2 regions of the Paracoccus sp. DMF genome follow, and region 1 is predicted to be linked to the other one. Evidence: riboswitches for the same ligand, from Rfam matches in the RefSeq annotation. Region 1 holds a riboswitch; the other holds the start of a gene.

Region 1 (4,659 bases):
CCAATCCCGGCCCCGGCCGGCCCGGTCAGCAGCGAGCCCGCAAACAGCGCCGCGACCAGCAGGCCAAGCAGGCCCAGCAAGACGGCGGGGCGCATCATCGCCGAACCCCGGCGGCGGCGGGCAGGTTGGCCACGGCGCGCAGGATGCGCGGGTTGCCGCAGATCCAGTCCGGGTCGGCCATCACCGCCGCCGGCCTGTCGCGCAGCAGCGCGCGCAGGGCCGGGTGGTCCAGCATGTCCTGCGCGCGGGCGTGGCCGGCATAGCGGCGGCCCAGGATCACCAGGTCGGGCCGGGCCAGCAGCAGCGCCTCCAGCGGCAGGGTGCCGCCCGGGCCAAGGCCCAGCTCGTCGGCGATATTGGCATAGCCCGCCAGCGCGACGATCTGCCCCGCCAGGCTGTCGCTGCCCAGCGTATAGCCGTTCACGGCATAGATCGCGGCGCGCGGCCGCGGCTCGGGCGCCGGCGGCAGGCGGGCCAGGTCGGCGTCGAACCGCGCCAGCACGGCATCCGCCTCGGCCTCGCGGCCCAGAACCTGGCCCATGCGGGCGATATTGCCGCGAATGCCGGCGATGTCGCTTTCGGGTTGGAACACCTCGACCGGGACGCCGACCCGGCGCAGCAACGAAAGGGTGGTGGGCGGGGTCCAGGTGCCGGCCAGCACCAGGTCGGGCTTCAGCAGGAAGATCTCTTCGGCCAGGCCGTTATTCGCCGGCAGGGCCGCTGCCGCCTCGGCCATGCCCGAGGAGAGCGGGTCGCGCGCCAGATAGGAAACCGAGACAAGCTGTCCCGGCGCCGCCAGCAGCATGGCAAGCTGGTCGGTGCAAAGGTTGATCGAGACGACCCGGCGCGGCGCTTCCGCCGCGACGGGGTGGGCAAGGCAGGCAAGGAGGCCGGCCAGAAGCCAGCGCGCTACCATCGCGCCTGCAACCCGGCATAGGCGGTGCGGCCCTGGCCGTAATAGCCCCATGCCTCGGAATGGTCCTTGTCGAACAGGTTCTCGACCCGGCCGTGCAGCCGGACGTTTTCGGTCAGGTCATAATGCGCGGCAAGGTTGACGGTGGCGAATTCCGGCAGTTCGGTGGTGGCCGGCGTATCGGGCCAGGCGGTGTTGTACCATTCCTCGTCGTAGCTGCCCGCGACATAGCGCAGTTCCGCCGACAGGCCGCCGCGGCCGGCCGCGAAATCCGCCTGTCCGCGCAGGTTGACCTGATGCCGGGGCACGCGCGCGACGCGGCTGCCATCCTGCTGGCGCGCGTCGGTATAGGTATAGTCGGCGCCGATGCGGATCGCGTCCGTCACCTGCATGGCCGTGGTGACCTCGAAGCCCTTGCGCGTGCTGGTGCCGTTAAGGTTCACTGAGGTCTCGCCCGAGCCGGTGATCAGATCCTCGACATCGCTGTGGAAGATGGTCGCGCCCAGCGTGCCCCGCCCGCCGGCATAGGACAGATCGGCGCCCAGCTCGTAGCCAAGGCTGCGTTCGGGGCGCAGGTCCGGGTTGCCCGCGTAAGAGCCGGGGATATAGCCGAATTGCTGGAACATGTCAGGATTGACCACGGCCCGGCCCGCCGCCGCGCGCAGGCGGATGTCCTGGCCCGGCACCTGCCAGCCGGCCGACAGGTTCCACGAGGTCGCGTCCTTGAAGCCGTCGTTCAGGTCGCGGCGGATGCCGGCCTGCAGGTCGATGTCCGGGTCGAGATTGCCCAGATATTCCAGCGCCAACGCGGTCGTGTCGCGTTCATAGATTCCGCCGGGCGCATAGGAGCTGCGATAGGTTTCGCGTTCGGTGGCGGCGCTGAAATTCAGGCGATGGCGGGTGCTGGCCAGATCGGCGCCGTCGATGGCCCAGCTGCCCAGATATTGCACGCCGCGGCGGCGGGCAGCGTCGTCATAGTCATAGGCGCCGTCGTTCAGGAACAGGGTGTCCTGATTGGTGCCCGAAACGGTCAGCCGGTTGGACAGCCGCCCGTCCAGCGCCTGCGCCTCGATCCAGAGCGTTCCGAAGACCTCGTTCCGGTCGGCGGTCAGCGGTGCGTCGATCAGGTAGTCGTCGGGGGTGGGCACCGGCACGAAGCTGCCAAGGTCATAGCCGTATTCCTGCCAGCTGCGGCGCAGGGCGAAGCCTGCGCTGACGCTTTCGGTCAGGTCATAGCGGCCGCGCAGCCCGATCGTGTCGCGGTCGTTGAAATCGCGGTCGCCGCCGGAGCGCGAGGCATCCTCGCCCTCGACATGGCGCGATTCCAGCGACAGCACCAGTTCGCTGCGCGCGTCCGAATAGCTGACATGGCCGTTGGCCGCGCGGGTGCCCAGCCCGCCGATCTCGACCCCGCCGCCATAGCGGAATCCCGCCCCGCGCGCGCGCCGCGTGGTGATCGAGACGACGCCCGCGGCCGCGTTCGAGCCGTAGATCGCCGATTGCGGGCCGCGCAGCACCTCGATCCGGTCGATATCGGCGGCGGTCATGCCCGAAAAGGTATAGTCGCCGGAGGCCGGAGAGTTCGCCTTGACCCCGTCGATCAGCACGAGGACGTGGCCGGGTTCGCTGCCGCGGATGCGCAGCTTGGTCAGCGTCTCGCCGGTCGAGGTGACGGCCACGCCCGGCACGCTGCGCAGCGCGTCCTGCACGGTGGCGAGGCCGCGCGCCTCGATCTCCTCGGCGGTCAGCACGGTCGAGGCGCGGCCATAGGCATCGCTGGCGATGGGGCTGAGGCCGGCCGACAGGATCACGGGATCCAGGATGACGGCCTCCTGCGCCGCCGCGACGGCCGGCACCAGCGCCGCCGCCAGAGTCATTATGGAAGCTCGGGTCCGAAACATGCCTTGACCTTTCCGGGCACGGGCCGCAGCCCGCGGGTTGCAGAACTGCCCTTCGAACAGGCCGATCGGCCCGCCCGCCGGGGGGTGAGCGTCACCTCTGCGGAACGGCCGCTTTCCCGGTGCGCCCCGCGCCGGGAATGGGTGAACGCCTCGGCAGGTCTCCTGACTCGCGGATCGTCGCTTCGGCCGGCCTTCCCGGGAGCGTCCCAGTGGCATCGTCGACCGTTGCTCGCCGCCTACAGTTGCGGGGGCAGTGCCGGATTGGCCCAAGGGGCGTGCCGGCTTCCCTTTTCATCCGGCAAGGCGCCGGAACCGAAGCAGCCACCTGTTCGCGCGACCAGGCCCCGGCTGTCAAGGGGTCTGGCCCGGCCCGCATGCGGCGGCGGCCGTGGTTTTCACGCCGGAGCCGAACGAAAAAGGCGCCGGACCCGCCGGCGCCCTGTCATTTTGCCGCAGGGGATCAGGCCAGCCGCTGCCGCAAGCCCGGGTCACGGGCCAGCGACCCTTGCACGAGCTGGCCGAAGATCAGCCCGATCCCGGCCCAGAGCATTGCCACGATCACCAGCGACACGCTGCGGAACTGCCAGAGCAGGTCGCCCGGAAAGCCGGCCGGCACCTCGTTGATGGCGGGCAGGACGAGGCCGGCGACGACCACCAGGACCAGATAGGCCAGCCCGCCCAGGATGCCGGCGCGCCAGCGGTCGCGGCCGCTGCGCGCCACTGCCACCGCGATCACCATGGCGATGAGCGACAGCGCCATCATGGCAAAGAACATCTGCGTGCGCAGGCCGATGGTCTCGCCATGACCCACGGCGGGCGGGTTGGCCGGGTATTTCAGGAAGGGCACCAGCACGACCGAGACATAGCCCAGCACCGCCATCACCCCCGCCGTCGCCCGCGCGCCCAGATGCGAGAACCGGCCCTGCACGAAGGCGAAGACCAGCGCGAAAAGCCCGCCCAGGCCGGCGCCGAACACCGCCATGCCGGTCAGCAGGCCGATGCCGGCCTGGGTGGCGCGGCTGATGCCCTCGCCCACGCCATGGGAATGGGAATGGCCGGCGGGTTCGGGCTCGGCCGTGGCAGCGGCGGTCGGCGCGTCGTGGCCGTGGTCATGAGCGTGTTCGGGGGCGGCGGGCGCGCCCGCTTCCTCCAGCGCGATGGCGGCGGCGACCGGCGGCTCGCCCCAGACCTTGCCGACGCCAAAGGCCAGCACACCCGCGATCAGCCCGGCAATCATGCCGAGCACCAGATAACGTCCTGTCATGGGGGCTGCTCCTCAGTGGCAGGGAAAGCCGAGAAGGTGGCGCGCGTCATGCACGAATTCATGCACGCCGGTGCCGTCGAGAAGCGCGACCGCGCCCTGTTCGGTGCTGACGAAATACAGCGCCAGCAGCATGACCAGCCCGGCGAAGATCGCCCAGGGCGCCCATTCGCCCAAGGGAATCGGGCGGCTGCGGAAATCGTCTGTGGCTTCGGTATAGGCCATCGCAATGCTCCTTCGGATACGCGTCCGGTTGGGATGTTGACATGCCCGGGCTCGGGGTCTGACTTCCGCCCCTGATGGGCGCGGTTACAGTGGCGCGACCGTGCCGGAGTTCCACCGGCTTCCCGCGACTGGGCAATGCCGGGCAAGCTGCGCTGCAGAGCGGCAAATGTCAAAGCAAACTTGCGCCCGCCCGGCGCCGCGGCCAATCTGGCGCCATGGCAAGCCGCATCCTGCTGATCTGTTCGCTGGCCCCGGCGCGGCCGGTGTTTCCGGGTGACGATCTCGCGCTGCCCGGCCCGCATCCCCGGCCGGGTCCGGCCCGCGTGTCGCCCCTGCGCCGCGCGGTGCAGACGGCCGAG
Region 2 (4,659 bases), on a different contig from region 1:
TCGGCCAGGGTCTGGAAGAAGGCGCGCGCGTTGATCTTGCGCTTCTTGATGCGCTTGTCGTCGACCATCTCGGCATATTTCTCGGTCACCGAGATTTCCGAGAAGGGCACGCCATAGACCTTCTGGATGTCATGCGGCGAGAACAGGTACATGTCCTCGTTGCGCTTCGCCAGCTCGAAGGTCACGTCCGGGATCACCACGCCAAGGCTCAGCGTCTTGATGCGGATCTTCTCGTCGGCGTTCTCGCGCTTGGTATCCAGGAAGCGCAGGATGTCGGGGTGATGCGCGTTCAGATAGACCGCGCCCGCGCCCTGACGCGCGCCCAGCTGGTTAGCATAGCTGAACGAATCCTCCAGCAGTTTCATCACCGGGATCACGCCCGAGGACTGGTTCTCGATGCCCTTGATCGGCGCGCCGGCCTCGCGCAGGTTGGTCAGCATCAAGGCCACGCCGCCGCCGCGCTTCGACAGCTGCAGCGCCGAGTTGATCGAGCGGCCGATCGACTCCATGTTGTCTTCCAGCCGCAGCAGGAAGCACGAGATCAGCTCGCCGCGCGACTTCTTGCCGGCATTGAGGAAGGTCGGCGTCGCCGGCTGGAAGCGGCCCGACAGGATCTCCTCCATGAAGCGCATGGCCAGGCCCTCGTCGCCGCGCGCCAGCGCGAGCGCGACCATGACCACGCGGTCCTCATAGCGTTCCAGGTAGCGCTGGCCGTCGCGGGTCTTCAGCGTATAGCTGGTGTAATACTTGAACGCGCCCAGGAAGGTCGGGAAACGGAACTTCTTCTGATAGGCGGCATCCCAGATCGCGCGCTGGAAGTTCTTGGAATACTGGTCCAGCACCTCGGGCTCGTAATAGCCCTCGTCGACCAGATAGCGCAGCTTCTCGTCGAGGTTGTGGAAAAACACCGTGTTCTGGTTGACATGCTGCAGGAAATACTGCCGCGCGGCCTTGCGATCCGCGTCGAAGCGGATGCGGCCGTCGGCATCGTAAAGGTTCAGCATCGCGTTCAGCGCGTGATAGTCGAGCTCGGCCTTTACGCCATCGTCAAGCATTCCGTCCCCCAGAATTTGTTGAGCCCCGCCAGCACGCGGGAAATGTCCAGATCAGTCCCCGCCAGCTCGAATCGATACAGCACGGGGACGTTGCACTTGTCAGAAATCACCCTGCCGGCCAAGGCGTAAGTCGCCCCGAAATTCCGGTTGCCGGTGGCGATGACGCCGCGCAAGCCGGCGCGGCGGTCGGGATCGTTCAGGAAATGGATGACCTGCTTCGGGACAGCCCCGCGCCCTTCGCCATCGGCAAAGGTCGGGCAGATCAGCACATAGGGCCGGGCCGGCGCCGGCATCGCGTCCTTGGGCGAGATCGGGACACGCAGGGCGCGCAGGCCCAGCCGTGCCGCGAAACGCGCCGTATTCCCCGAGGCCGAGGAGAAATAGACCAGATCGCCCCCGCCGGCCATGGCCTTAGGACAGGCGGCCGATCATGTCGGGACGGAAGCCGGCCCAATGCGCCTCGCCGGCGACGACGACCGGCGCCTGGCGATAGCCCAGCGAGGTGACCAGTTCCATCGCCGCGTCATCCTCGGTCAGGTCGACCAGGTGATAGTCCAGGCCGCGCGCATCCAGGGCGCGGGTGGTGGCGGTGCATTGCACGCAGGCGGGCTTGGAATAAACGGTGATGGACATGCCTCTGCTCCTTTTATTGCTGTGGGCAGCACAGGGCCGGGCCGATGGCCAGGCCATCGCGCCGATCAAGCCCCGCGCCCGCCGCACGGTGTCGTCCTTTCAGCGTCATGGCAGGTCTTCTGACTCGCAGGTCTCGGCTCGGCTGGCCTTCCCGGTTTCCCAGTGGCGTTCCAGCGTCGCTCACCGCTTACAGCTGCGGGGGCAGTGCCGGATTCGCACCGGCTTCCCTCTTCGTCTCCCGGCCGAAACCGGATTAACCATGACCCGCCCAGTAAGCCATGAGCGCGCCCGGTCGTCAACCACATATAGTGTCGGTTCCGGGGGTATCCACAGAGATATGGTGTCCCTGTGGACAATTACCCGCATGCGGGACCTTAACGCGAACACCCGGTTACCGGCGCAAGAAACCGGGTGTTCCGCTTCAGGCCCCGGCCCATGCTGGCCCCGCAACAAGCAAGGGAAAAGCAGGATGCTGCTCAAGGACAAGACCTTCATCGTCACCGGCGCCTCCAGCGGCATCGGCACGGCCGCGGCGCAGATCTTCGCGGCCGAGGGCGCGCGGCTGGTGATCTCGGCCCGGCGCGAGGATCGGCTTGCCGACCTCGCAGCCCGAATCGATCAAGGCGCGGGCCGCGTCGCGGTGCTGGCCGGCGATGTCACGGCGCCCGGCCATGCCGAGGCGCTGGTCGCGCTGGCGCAGGAGCGCTTCGGCGGGCTCGACGGCGCCTTCAACAATGCCGGGCAGATCGGCTCGGGCGCGCGGGTGCACGAGATCCCGGACGCGGAATGGCAGCGGTTGATCGCCACCAACCTGACCGCCGCCTTCCTGGCCGCGCGGGCGCAGGTGCCGGCGCTGCTGGCGCGGGGCGGGGGCGCGCTGGTCTTTACCGGCAGTTTCATCGGCCATACCGCGGTGCTGCCGGGCATGGGCGGCTATGCCGCGGCCAAGGCCGGGCTGATCGGGCTGGTGCAGGCGCTGGCGGTGGATTACGGCCCAGAGCGCATCCGCGCCAATGCGCTCTTGCCCGGCGGCACCCTGACCGAGATGGCGGGCGATGCCGCGACCAACCCCGACACGGCGGATTTCATCGCCGGCCTGCATGCCCTGAAGCGCATGGCCCGGCCCGAGGAGATCGCCCGCGCGGCGCTGTTCCTGCTGTCCGACCACGCGAGCTTCGTCACCGGCACGGCGATGCTGGCCGATGGCGGCAATTCTATCTGCAAGGTCTAGCCCTTCAGGCTGCGCCACAGGCTCAGGCAGGCATCGGTCAGGTCGCCCAGCCGGGCCAGCAGGTGCTCGCGCTCCAGCGCCGGCGCCTCGGCGGCGCGGTCGAGCCGCGCAAGCAGCCGCATGATCCGGCGCCGGTGCGTGCCCGCGGCCAGTTGCAGCGGGTCGGCGATCAGCCCGGCGAAGGTCGTCAGCACCGAGGCGAGCACCGCCAGCCCGAACCCGGTCGCGATCACTTCGAGCGTGGAAAGCTCGCGCGGGAAGATGCCGTACCACAGCCCGCCGGCCCAGCTTCCCAGCGCGAAATCCTGGATCGCCTGACTTTGCGCCCGCATGTCGGCCAGCGGCACGGCCAGCGAGATGACGCCCGGCGTCGCACGGTGAAACAGCAAAAGCCCCGCCAGCAGCACCAGGATCGAGGTGGTGATCTCGGACACGGCATTGCGCGTCTCGGCATAGTCGGCCGTGGCGCGGGCGACGGCCTCGGGCGGGGCCCGCGGGCCCAGCCCCTGGGCGTCCAGCGCAGCGATGAAACCCGTCAGGTCCTGCGCGATATGGTGCGACAGGTCCGAGGGCAGGAAGATCCGCCGCCGCGCCATCCAACCGGCCGCCCGCGTGGCGCCCAAGCGGCGCAACAGCGGCGGCGCCAGCCGCGTCAGCAGGAAGACCGGCGACAGCATGACATTGACCGGCGCCCGCAACAGGTCCAGCCCCAGCGCGTGGCGATGCAGCGCCAAGGTGCCGCGCAAGCCGAAGCGCGCGCGGGCAAAGCGGCGCACCTCGGTTTCGCGCCGGGTCATCGGGCGGGTGTCGGCGGGCTGCATGGCGGCTCCGGTCGGCAGGGTCGCTTTCTACCTAGGGCCGCCGGCCCGCGCGATCAATGGCTCAGACCAGCCCGACCAGGGCAAGTCCCAGGCCCGAGATGAAAAGCCAGGCCAGCGCCCCCAGCGCCAGCGGCCGGATGCCCTTGGCGTGCAGCTTGCGCAGGTCGGTTTCCAGCCCCATCGCGGCCAGCGCCACGGTCAGCAGGGACGAGGTCAGGGTGACGACCTGGGCCTTGGCGCCCTCGGGCAGCGGCAGGGCGCTGTTCAGCAGCACCACGGCGATGAAGCCCAGCACGAACCAGGGCGTGGGCGCGCTGCCATGGGCGCTGCCGCCGCGACGGCGGGCCAGCGCACCCAGCGTCAGGATCATCGGCGCCAGCAGGATCACCCGGCTCAGCTTGGCGACGGTGGCGGCCTGGCCGGCCTCGGCCCCGTGCTGGAAGCCGGCGCCGACGACCTGCGCCACCTCGTGGATGGTCGCGCCGGTCCAGATGCCGTAATGCGCCGCATCCATGCCCATCAGGCTGCCGAGTACCGGCATGGCGATCATCGACAGCGAGCCGAAGACGGTGACGCAGGCGATGGCATAGGCCACGTCCTCGTCCGCGCCGCGGGTGACGGTATTCGTCGCGATCACCGCCGAGGCGCCGCAGATCGAGGTGCCGGCGGCGATCAGCTCGGCCAGCCGCCGCTCGACCCCCAGCGCCCGGCCGGCCCATTTGGTGAACAGAAAGGTCGCGGCCAGCGTGACCGAGATCACCGCCAGCCCCGGAAGGCCGACGGCGCGCAGCTGCGCCAGCGTCAGCTGGAAACCCAACAGCACGATGGCCAGGCGCAGGATCCGCCGCAGCGAGAAGGTGATCCCCGGCTGCGCCACCGCAGGCGTGCCGATCAGGTTGCGGACCGCGATGCCCAGCAC

Evidence for each region. Region 1 has a riboswitch for cobalamin ahead of E3D03_RS00100 (TonB-dependent receptor plug domain-containing protein). Riboswitches for the same ligand answer to the same signal wherever they lie in the genome.
Region 2: it holds a riboswitch for cobalamin, as region 1 does, so the genes downstream of both, nrdH (glutaredoxin-like protein NrdH) here and E3D03_RS00100 (TonB-dependent receptor plug domain-containing protein) in region 1, are expected to answer to the same signal.

What each region holds. Positions count from the first base shown of each region.
Region 1 is NZ_SOKV02000001.1:15,246-19,904, reverse strand. Features, by position in the region: gene E3D03_RS00110 (FecCD family ABC transporter permease) at 1-95, opposite strand, end outside; gene E3D03_RS00105 (ABC transporter substrate-binding protein) at 95-916, opposite strand; gene E3D03_RS00100 (TonB-dependent receptor plug domain-containing protein) at 910-2,790, opposite strand; cobalamin riboswitch at 2,949-3,146, opposite strand; gene E3D03_RS00095 (CbtA family protein) at 3,275-4,078, opposite strand; gene E3D03_RS00090 (CbtB domain-containing protein) at 4,091-4,300, opposite strand; cobalamin riboswitch at 4,356-4,424, opposite strand; gene E3D03_RS00085 (histidine phosphatase family protein) at 4,516-4,659, shown strand, end outside.
Region 2 is NZ_SOKV02000010.1:91,295-95,953, forward strand. Features, by position in the region: gene nrdE (class 1b ribonucleoside-diphosphate reductase subunit alpha) at 1-1,055, opposite strand, end outside; gene nrdI (class Ib ribonucleoside-diphosphate reductase assembly flavoprotein NrdI) at 1,037-1,462, opposite strand; gene nrdH (glutaredoxin-like protein NrdH) at 1,467-1,688, opposite strand; cobalamin riboswitch at 1,780-1,965, opposite strand; gene E3D03_RS08295 (SDR family oxidoreductase) at 2,158-2,919, shown strand; gene E3D03_RS08300 (DUF6635 family protein) at 2,916-3,740, opposite strand; gene E3D03_RS08305 (YeiH family protein) at 3,802-4,659, opposite strand, start outside.